Regions from separate parts of the Streptomyces sp. NPDC014889 genome, predicted to be linked through region 1. Evidence: riboswitches for the same ligand, from Rfam matches in the RefSeq annotation. Region 1 holds a riboswitch; the other holds the start of a gene.
The links. Region 1 has a riboswitch for cyclic di-AMP ahead of ACF09J_RS21390 (transglycosylase SLT domain-containing protein). Riboswitches for the same ligand answer to the same signal wherever they lie in the genome.
Positions count from the first base shown of each region.

Region 2: it holds a riboswitch for cyclic di-AMP, as region 1 does, so the genes downstream of both, ACF09J_RS13140 (transglycosylase family protein) here and ACF09J_RS21390 (transglycosylase SLT domain-containing protein) in region 1, are expected to answer to the same signal.

Region 1 is NZ_JBIBWH010000010.1:134,516-139,310, forward strand. Features, by position in the region: gene ACF09J_RS21380 (ATP-grasp domain-containing protein) at 192-1,430, shown strand; gene ACF09J_RS21385 (HAD family hydrolase) at 1,632-2,435, shown strand; gene ACF09J_RS21390 (transglycosylase SLT domain-containing protein) at 2,490-2,975, opposite strand; cyclic di-AMP (ydaO/yuaA leader) riboswitch at 2,981-3,168, opposite strand; gene ACF09J_RS21395 (polyprenyl synthetase family protein) at 3,652-4,662, shown strand.
Region 2 is NZ_JBIBWH010000006.1:81,341-86,135, reverse strand. Features, by position in the region: gene ACF09J_RS13150 (cytochrome P450) at 1-846, shown strand, start outside; gene ACF09J_RS13145 (transglycosylase family protein) at 1,069-2,103, shown strand; cyclic di-AMP (ydaO/yuaA leader) riboswitch at 2,286-2,453, shown strand; gene ACF09J_RS13140 (transglycosylase family protein) at 2,458-3,156, shown strand; gene eno (phosphopyruvate hydratase) at 3,413-4,702, shown strand.

The DNA of each region.
Region 1 (4,795 bases):
AATGCCATGTGGTCGGGCCACACGTTACGGGGGCATCGCATGTCTTGGGCAGTGCCTAAAGAGTTTGCAATGTCCGAATTGGTCTTGTGGGAGGGGGCAATTCCGGCTTAGCGTCCTCTGGGGACGCGGACGGGGTGGGTCCGCTCAATGGGGGACACGTGGGGGGACCCGTGGCCAGGAATGCCGTCAGTGTGCCTTTCCGGGCCGACCGCGAGGTGCCGGGCCTGATCGTGAAGTTCGGCGACTACCCGCTGCACCATGGCGGGGTGGGAGCGATCCGCAGTCTGGGCCGTCTGGGCGTGCCCATGTACGCGATCACCGAGGACGCCTACACGCCGGCGGCCTCCTCCCGTTATCTCAAACGCGCGTTCGTGTGGCCGACCAGGGGCACGGAGGGTGCGGACCGTCTGGTGGAGGGGCTGCTGCGGATCGGACGCCGCATCGGCCGGCCCGCCGTCCTGGTGCCCACCGACGAGGAGGCCGCGGTCCTGATCGCGGAGCACCAGGAGGAGCTCAGGGGCCCCTTCCTCTTCCCGCCCGTCGCCCCCGGCCTGCCGCGCCGCCTGGCCAGCAAGCAGGGCCTGCACGAACTGTGCGTGGAGCACGGCATCCCGAGTCCCGAGGCCGCCTTCCCGCAGACGTACGACGACATCGTGGCGTTCGCCGAGAGGACCCGTTTCCCGGTGGTGGCCAAGAATCGCGAGGCGTTCGTGCGGCGCAGCAGCCCCGCGGTGAACGGCACCACGAGGATCAACAGCCGCGAGGGCCTGCTGGCCCTGGCCCGCGACTGGGGCGAGCAGCCCGGAGTGATCCTCCAGGAGTACCTGCCGAGGGAGGAGGCCGAGGACTGGATCGTGCACGCCTACTTCGACCGGAGTTCCACCCCGCTCGCGATGTTCACCGGCGTCAAGGTCCGTTCCTGGCCGCCGCACGCGGGCATGACGGCGAACGCGTACGTCGTCGACAACCCGGAACTCGCCGACCTCGCCGCCCGGTTCATCAAGCAGATCGGCTTCACCGGCATCGTCGACCTCGACCTGCGTTTCGACCGGCGGGACGGGCGGTACAAGCTCCTCGACTTCAATCCGCGCATGGGCGCGCAGTTCCGGCTCTTCGAGAGCGAGTCGGGCGTGGACGTCGTGCGTGCCATGCACCTCGACCTGACCGGGCGCCCCGTCCCGGAGGGCGAGCAGCGCACCGGCCACCGCTACGTCGTGGAGAACATCGACCTGCCCGCCCTTCTCGCCTACCGCCGCAGCGGCTACACCACACCGCACGCGCCGGCGAGGGCGAGCGGCACGGAACTGGCCTGGCTGGCGGGTGACGATCCGCTGCCGTTCCTCACGATGCTCGCCCGTTTCGTGCGGCCGGGCGCGCGGCACCTCTATCAGCTGTGGCGGACCAACCGCCGTGGCGGCACGACCGGTTGAGGCGGAGCACGACCGGGCGGGCTGCCGTCCCGCCGCCCGAACCGCCCCGCGGCCGCCCACCGCGGCGGCGCACGGTCGAGTACCGCCTCGCGCACGGCGCGAAGGTCCCTCACCCGAAGGGCAGTTGAGGAAAGGCGGCCTGAAGCGCGGTCGTCCGGCTCCGGTCGAGTCGGTGGGCCGGGGCATCCGTATTCTCTGATCATGGCCGCCCTCGCATACACCCTCATCGCCACCGACCTGGACGGGACGCTGCTGCGCGGCGACGACACCGTGTCCGAACGGTCCCTCGCCGCGCTCGCGAGGACGGCGGCCGCCGGCGCCCGGCACCTCGTGGTGACCGGACGGCCGGCGCCGAGGGTGCGGGAGCTGCTCGGCGTCCTCCACACCACGGGCCTCGCGGTGTGCGGTCAGGGCGCACAGCTCTACGACGCCGGCAGCGACCGTCTGCTGTGGTCGGTCACCCTGGACCGCGAGCTGGCGGAGACCGCGCTCGGCAAGATCGAGGCCGAGGTGGGGGAGGTGTACGCCGCGGTCGACCAGGACGGGGTCGAGGGGCTCACGCTCATCGAGCCGGGGTACCGCATGCCGCACGCGGCGCTTCCCGCCGTACGGGTCGAGCGGCGCGACGAGCTGTGGCGCGCGCCCATCAGCAAGGTGCTGCTGCGTCACCCGGAGCTGTCCGACGACGAACTGGCGGCGGCGGCCCGCGGTGTGGTGGGGCCCCTCGCCACGGTCACCATGTCGGGCCCCGGGACCGTGGAGCTCCAGCCGTGCGGCATCACCAAGGCGACCGGACTGGCGCTGGCCGCCGAACACCTGGGACTGGGCCGCGAGAGCGCCCTCGCCTTCGGCGACATGCCCAACGACATCCCGATGTTCCAGTGGGCCGCCCGGGGGATCGCCATGGCCAACGCCCACCCCGAACTCAAGGCGGTGGCCGACGAGGTCACGACGTCGAACGAGGACGACGGCATCGCCGTCGTCCTCGAACGACTGTTTGTCTAGTGCCGCGGCACTGGTGCCGGGGCACCAGCCGGTGTGGAGCCGGCCGTGGTCCGGTCAGTAGGCGCCGTTGACGTTGTCGATGGAGCCGTACCGCTTGGCCGCGTAGTTGCAGGCGGCCGTGATGTTGGCGACCGGGTCGTAGATGTTCCAGGACGTCCCGTTCACGTGGTAGGCCCGGAAGGTCGGGTCGATGACCTGGAGCAGGCCCTTGGACGGTATGCCCTTCTTGGCGTTGGAGTCCCAGAGGTTGATGGCACGCGGGTTGCCGGAGGACTCGCGGATGATGTTGCGGTGGATCCCGTTGTAGGAGCCCGGGATGCCCTTCTGCGCCATGACCGCCAGGGAGGCGCGGATCCAGCCGTCGAGGTTGTTCGGGTAGCCGAAGCTCGCGGCCGTCCGGACGGTGGCGGGGGTCGCCGCGGACGCGCTCGTCGCGCCGAGCAGCGGCACGGCGAGGACGGCTGCGCCCGTGCCGGTGACGGCGAGGGTGCGGACGAGGCGGGCGGTGCGGGAAGAGCGGCGCTGACCGTTTGCAGGCATGGGGGAATTCCTCTCCGTCGCCTGCGAGGTGAGCTGTCGGGTTCGGGCGGGGAGGTGCCCGGCCGCGCCCTGTTGGGCGCGGCTTCACCCCGAGCCGTTCCGGTGCGGCGTACGACGTAGGACGTACGAGCCCGGTCCGGCGGCTTACCTGGGTCCCCCGCTCCTGCCGTGGTTCATTCGGTCGTTGGGATGACGGGCGGCGGCAGGATTCGGCGTCCGCCCGATGGCCGGGAACGTATGCGAGAGCACATGTCCCGAACAAGTGGCGGAATCACACATCGTCCTATTTGACCTTGGTCTGGGGTGTATGTGGTGCTTGATCCTTTGCGTCCGCCAACGCTCAACTCCGTTGGGCGTAAAGGGAATGTGAAGGGATGAGAGGGGTGGTGCGGAGAGGAGGTGAAGTGACCCAACTCACGGTTTGGGTGCCCGAAGGGCAATTACCACTAAAGAGAATTGAAACCCCAATAGGGGCGAATCGGACTTCGAGTGTGAGCGTGGATGGGCCATGTGGCCGACGCGTGACGGTGGTCACGTCGGGTGATGTGGCCTGACCCGTATAGGTGGGCGATATCGGTGATCGAAACGTGACCGGATACGCTGACTTGAGTGAGGGCAGCGACGTATCGACAAACCGTGTAATCCCCAGCAGACACCAGCAGACAGGAGACCCCTCGTGACCGTCGTCGGGCCATTCGGGCTGAGCGTGCGGGACCAGGCTCTCGAAGCCGATGTCCAGGCCGGATTGGCGGCTGTCGAGGAAGGGCTGCTCGAAGCCACCAAGAGCGAGGTCCCGTTCATCACGGGGGCCGCGCAGCACCTCGTCAAGGCGGGCGGGAAGCGGTTCCGGCCGCTGCTCGTGATGCTCGCGTCCCAGTTCGGTGACCCGTACGCGCCGGGGATCGTGCCGTCGGCCGTGGTGGTGGAGCTGACCCATCTGGCCACGCTGTACCACGACGACGTGATGGACGAGGCCGCCGTGCGCCGCGGGGTGGCCAGCGCCAACACCCGCTGGGGCAACTCGGTCGCGGTCCTGACCGGCGACTTCCTGTTCGCCCGCGCCTCGCAGATCCTCGCCGACCTCGGCCCGGAGGCCGTGCGGGTGCAGGCCGTGGCGTTCGAACGGCTGGTCACCGGTCAGATCCTGGAGACGGCGGGCCCGCAGGACGGCCGGGACCCGGTCGACCACTACCTGGACGTGCTGGGCGGCAAGACCGGATCGCTGGTGGCGGTGTCGTGCCGGTTCGGCGCGATGATGTCCGGCGCCGACGAGACCGTCGTGGACGTGCTGACGCAGTACGGCGAGCGGCTGGGCGTCGCCTTCCAGCTCGCGGACGACGTCCTGGACATCGCCTCCGACTCGCGCGAGTCGGGCAAGACCCCCGGCACCGACCTGCGCGAGGGCATCGCCACGCTGCCGGTGCTGCGGCTGCGCGAGCGCGCCGCCCGGCTGGGGCTGCCCGAAGACATCGCCCTGTGCGAGCTGCTGGACTCCGACCTGACCGACGACGCGCGGCTCGCGGAGGCGCTGGGCGCGCTGCGGGAGCATCCGGCCCTGGAGCAGGCCCGACGGGACACCGTGCGCTACGCCAAGGAGGCGCGGGCCGCGCTGGCGCCGCTGCGGGAGTGCGAGGCGAAGGCCGCGCTGCTGCAGATGTGCGACGCGGTGGTGCACCGGGCCGGCTGACGCCCGGTTCCCCGACCTGCCCGGACGCCCCGCCGGCGGCCCCTTCCGAGCGGCGCTCTCCAGGCCTACCCCTACGGGGTGGGGAGGCGTCGCCCTTTGTGTGTCATACCGCAGGCGTACACGGAGTTGGCTC
Region 2 (4,795 bases), on a different contig from region 1:
AGCGCCGACCTCATCCACGAGTTCGCCTTCCCGCTGCCCATTTACGCCATCTGCGACCTGCTCGGCGTCCCCCGCGAGGACCAGGACGACTTCCGGGACTGGGCGGCGATGATGATCCGGCACGGCAAGGGCCCCCGCGGCGGAGTCGCCCGCTCGGTGAAGAAGATGCGCGGCTATCTCGCGGAGCTCATCCACCGCAAGCGCGAGGCGCTGCCGGCCGAGCCCGGCCCCGGCGAGGACCTCATCTCCGCTCTGATCCGCGCCTCCGACCACGGCGAGCACCTCACCGAGAACGAGGCCGCCGCCATGGCCTTCATCCTCCTGTTCGCCGGTTTCGAGACCACCGTCAACCTCATCGGCAACGGCACCTTTGCGCTGCTCACCCACCCCGAGCAGCGGGACCGGCTCCAGCGGTCCCTCGCCGAGGGCGACGGCGGCCTGCTGGAGACGGGGGTGGAGGAACTCCTGCGCTACGACGGGCCGGTGGAACTGGCCACCTGGCGCTACGCCACCGAGCCGCTCACCATCGGCGGCCAGGACATCGCCCCCGGCGACCCGGTCCTCGTCGTGCTCGCCGCCGCCGACCGGGATCCGGAGAAGTTCGAAGGCCCCGACGTCCTCGATCTCGGCCGACGTGACAATCAACACCTCGGCTACGGACACGGCATCCACTACTGCCTCGGCGCGCCGCTCGCCCGTCTGGAGGGCCAGACCGCGCTCGCCACCCTGCTCACCCGGCTTCCGGACCTGCAACTGGGTGCGGATCCAGCCGACTTGCGCTGGCGCGGCGGGCTCATCATGCGCGGACTGCGGACGCTGCCGGTGCGGTTCACTCCCGGTCGGTAAGTCGGAGGGAAGCCGGACAAGGCCGGAAAAGGTGCCTGCCGCCGCATCACCCCTACCCACTGACCGCCTCGAAGATGACAGAGTCTCAACTGTGTGATCTTCACGTGATCTGTGCGGCATGAACTTGTGACAAGCGATCGTCAGCGGATACTTTCACCCATCAGCGTGGCGCCGAGTCGCGGTCGTCACGCCGGTCAGCGTTGTCGCACGAAAGGTCTCCGTATGCTCTCCGGGAACGGCCGTCACCGTCGGCCCCGTCAGGCTCCGGCCCTCCTCGTCGCCGCCGGAGTGACCGGATCCGCCATCGCCATTCCGCTGATGGCCGCCGGCGGCGCCAGCGCGGCCGACGGCAACACCTGGGACAAGGTGGCCAAGTGCGAGAGCGGCGGCGCCTGGAGCGCCAACGCCGGCAACGGCTACTACGGCGGCTTGCAGTTGACGCAGGACGACTGGGAGAAGTACGGCGGTCTCGACTACGCGTTGAGCGCCGACCAGGCGAGCCGGTCCCAGCAGATAGCCGTGGCCGAGAAGGTGCTCGCCGACAAGGGTCCCGGCGCCTGGCCGACGTGCGGGCTGCTCTCCGGTCTCGGCGAGAAGTCCGAGGCGGCGAAGGTCGACACCGGTGTGGGTGATACGTCCGGATCCTCCAACTCCTCCGGAAAGTCCCTCACCGACGACCTCGGTCTGTCGAACTCGTCACAGACGCCGTCCGATTCATCCGGCTCATCCGGCTCGTCGGACGCCGCACCCGGTTCGGCCGACTCCTCCGAGCCCTCCGACTCCGTGAGCACGCCCCCCGGCACGTCCACACCCTCGCCGTCCTCGCCCGCAAAGAAGGGCAAGCCCGGTAAGTCCGACACGTCCCCCGATGTCGCCGCGAGCGGGTCCCAGTCGCCCGACACCTCGCCCTCGGCCGCGCCGGAGTCCGGTGACACGGACAAGTCGTGGCAGGTCGGCGGCACTTCGGCCCTGGTCGACACCGGGGCGCTCGGCGGCGGACGCCACCGCGGCGGCAGCGCCGTCGAGGATCTGGCCGACCACCACACGGCCGCCTCCGCCGGCCGCCACGCCGCGCGCGCCGCCGACTCCTACACCGTCCGTGCCGGCGACTCCCTCGAGTCCATCGCCGACTCCCTTGACGTCCCCGGCGGATGGGACGCGCTGTATGCCGCGAACAAGGGGGCCATCGGGTCCGACCCGAACCACATCTCCGCCGGTCAGACCCTGAATGTCCCGACCGAAACGCCCCAAAAGTAGCGGGAGTTCACGTCACACTTCGCGCCGAATGTCCCATTCGGCCAAAGTGTGGGATGAGTCTCAGAAGCCCTGATCGTCTTTGGAATTCGGCGGAGCGCATGCCTACGGTCATGACTGCTCGTCACCGCGAGCCCCGGCTGCCGCAACGCCGAATCCTGCCAGCGGCCGTACGGGAACAGTCGTCGCGTCAAGCGCCGTGGGCAGGAGCGGGGGACCCAAGGTAAGTGCCGTGCCCGGCAGTTGACCGGAGCGGCTAGGGGTGGAGCCGTGCCTCATGCGTGAGGCACGGCCGGGCAACTCAACCGGCCCGAACCCGACAGCTCACCTCGCAGGCGTCGGTGAGGGGATCCTTCCATGCTGTTCTCCAGCAAGGGCAAGCACCGTCGTACGTCCAGGACCACCCGGGTCATCGCGCTCGCCGGTGTCGCCTCCGCCGCGGTCGCCGCCCCGCTGATGGCGGTCGGCGACGCCTCCGCCGCCACCGCCTCCCAGTGGGACGCGGTCGCGCAGTGCGAGTCCGGTGGCAACTGGTCCATCAACACTGGCAACGGCTTCTACGGCGGCCTCCAGTTCACCAACTCCACCTGGGCCGGCTATGGCGGCACCGCCTACGCGTCGCGCGCCGACCTGGCCTCCAAGTCGCAGCAGATAGCCGTCGCCGAGAAGGTCCTCGCGGGCCAGGGCAAGGGTGCCTGGCCGGTCTGCGGCAAGGGTCTGTCCGGCGCCGCCTACACCGGCAGCGCCCCCGCGTCGTCGTCTGCGTCCTCGTCGAACGGTGGCTCCGCCAAGAGCACCACCACCCGCTCGACCGAGCGGCAGGCCGCCAACCGCTCCGCGACGCGTCCGGCCCCGAGCAGGACCGTCACCACGCCGACCGGCAAGAAGGTCAAGAAGGGCGACGGCGAGTACAAGGTGGTCTCCGGCGACACCCTCAGCTCCATCGCCGCCCGGCACGGCGTCCAGGGCGGCTGGCAGAAGCTGTTCGAGCTGAACAAGGACATCGTCGACAACGCCGACCTCATCTACCCGGGCCAGCAGCTCCACCTGAAGTAAAGGCCCGTCCCCGCCCTCCCTGGGCTCCCCGCCCCGGCGCGTTCCCCCCTACGCGTCGGGGCGGGGTTTTTTCGCCTCGCGCACGCCGGGGCGTTCCCGAACCTTCCCCTCCCCTTTGTTCCGGACGGGAACAATGGATACCGTCATCCTGTCCACGAGGCGGTCGGTCGGCCGGTCGCCACCGCGGGACGGTTAGGCTCTAGTCGCAGGGCTCACGCCCCGCACTTTCAGCGTCACATCCCAGAAGGAGATGCTCGTGCCGTCCATCGACGTCGTCGTAGCCCGGGAAATCCTGGACTCCCGAGGCAACCCCACGGTCGAGGTCGAGGTCGGCCTCGACGACGGCAGCACCGGTCGTGCCGCCGTCCCCTCCGGCGCCTCCACCGGCGCCTTCGAGGCCATCGAGCTCCGTGACGGCGACCCCAACCGCTACCAGGGCAAGGGCGTCGAGAAGGCCGTCCTCGCCGTGATCGAGCAGATCGGCCCGGAGCTCGTCGGTTACGACGCCACCGAGCAGCGTCTGATCGACCAGGCCATGTTCGACCTGGACGCCACCGACAACAAGGGCTCGCTGGGCGCCAACGCCATCCTCGGTGTCTCCCTCGCCGTCGCGCACGCCGCCTCCGAGGCCTCGGACCTCCCCCTCTTCCGCTACCTGGGCGGTCCGAACGCGCACCTGCTGCCGGTGCCGATGATGAACATCCTGAACGGCGGCTCGCACGCCGACTCCAACGTGGACATCCAGGAGTTCATGATCGCCCCGATCGGCGCGGAGTCCTTCTCCGAGGCCCTGCGCTGGGGCACCGAGGTCTACCACACCCTGAAGAAGGTCCTGAAGAGCAAGGGCCTGTCCACCGGCCTCGGCGACGAGGGCGGCTTCGCCCCGAACCTCGGCTCCAACCGCGAGGCCCTCGACCTCATCCTCGAAGCGATCAAGGAAGCCGGCTACGCGCCCGGCGAGCAGATCGCCCTCGCGCTCGACGTCGCCGCCTCCGAGTTCTACAAGGACGGCAAGTACCTCTTCGAGGGCAAGGACCGCTCCGCGGCGGAGATGACCGAGTACTACGAGGAGCTGGTGGCCGCCTACCCGCTCGTCTCCATCGAGGACCCGCTGTTCGAGGACGACTGGGCCGGCTGGAAGGTCATCACCGACAAGCTCGGCGACAAGGTCCAGCTCGTCGGCGACGACCTGTTCGTCACCAACCCCGAGCGCCTCGCCCGCGGCATCGAGGACGGCGCCGCCAACGCGCTGCTCGTGAAGGTGAACCAGATCGGTTCGCTCACCGAGACCCTGGACGCCGTCGAGCTGGCCCAGCGCAACGGCTTCAAGTGCATGATGTCCCACCGTTCCGGCGAGACCGAGGACGTCACCATCGCCGACCTGGCCGTCGCCACCAACTGCGGCCAGATCAAGACCGGCGCCCCGGCCCGCTCCGAGCGCGTCGCCAAGTACAACCAGCTGCTGCGCATCGAGGAGATCCTCGACGACGCCGCGGTGTACGCCGGCCGCTCGGCCTTCCCGCGGTTCCGCTCCGCGAACCAGTAGGCACGGCAGGGGCTCGGCCGCCACGGCGGCTGAGCCGCACAGCGTACGGCTTCGCCCGTCGCACGTACGTCCCCGTACCCGGTCCCGTACCGT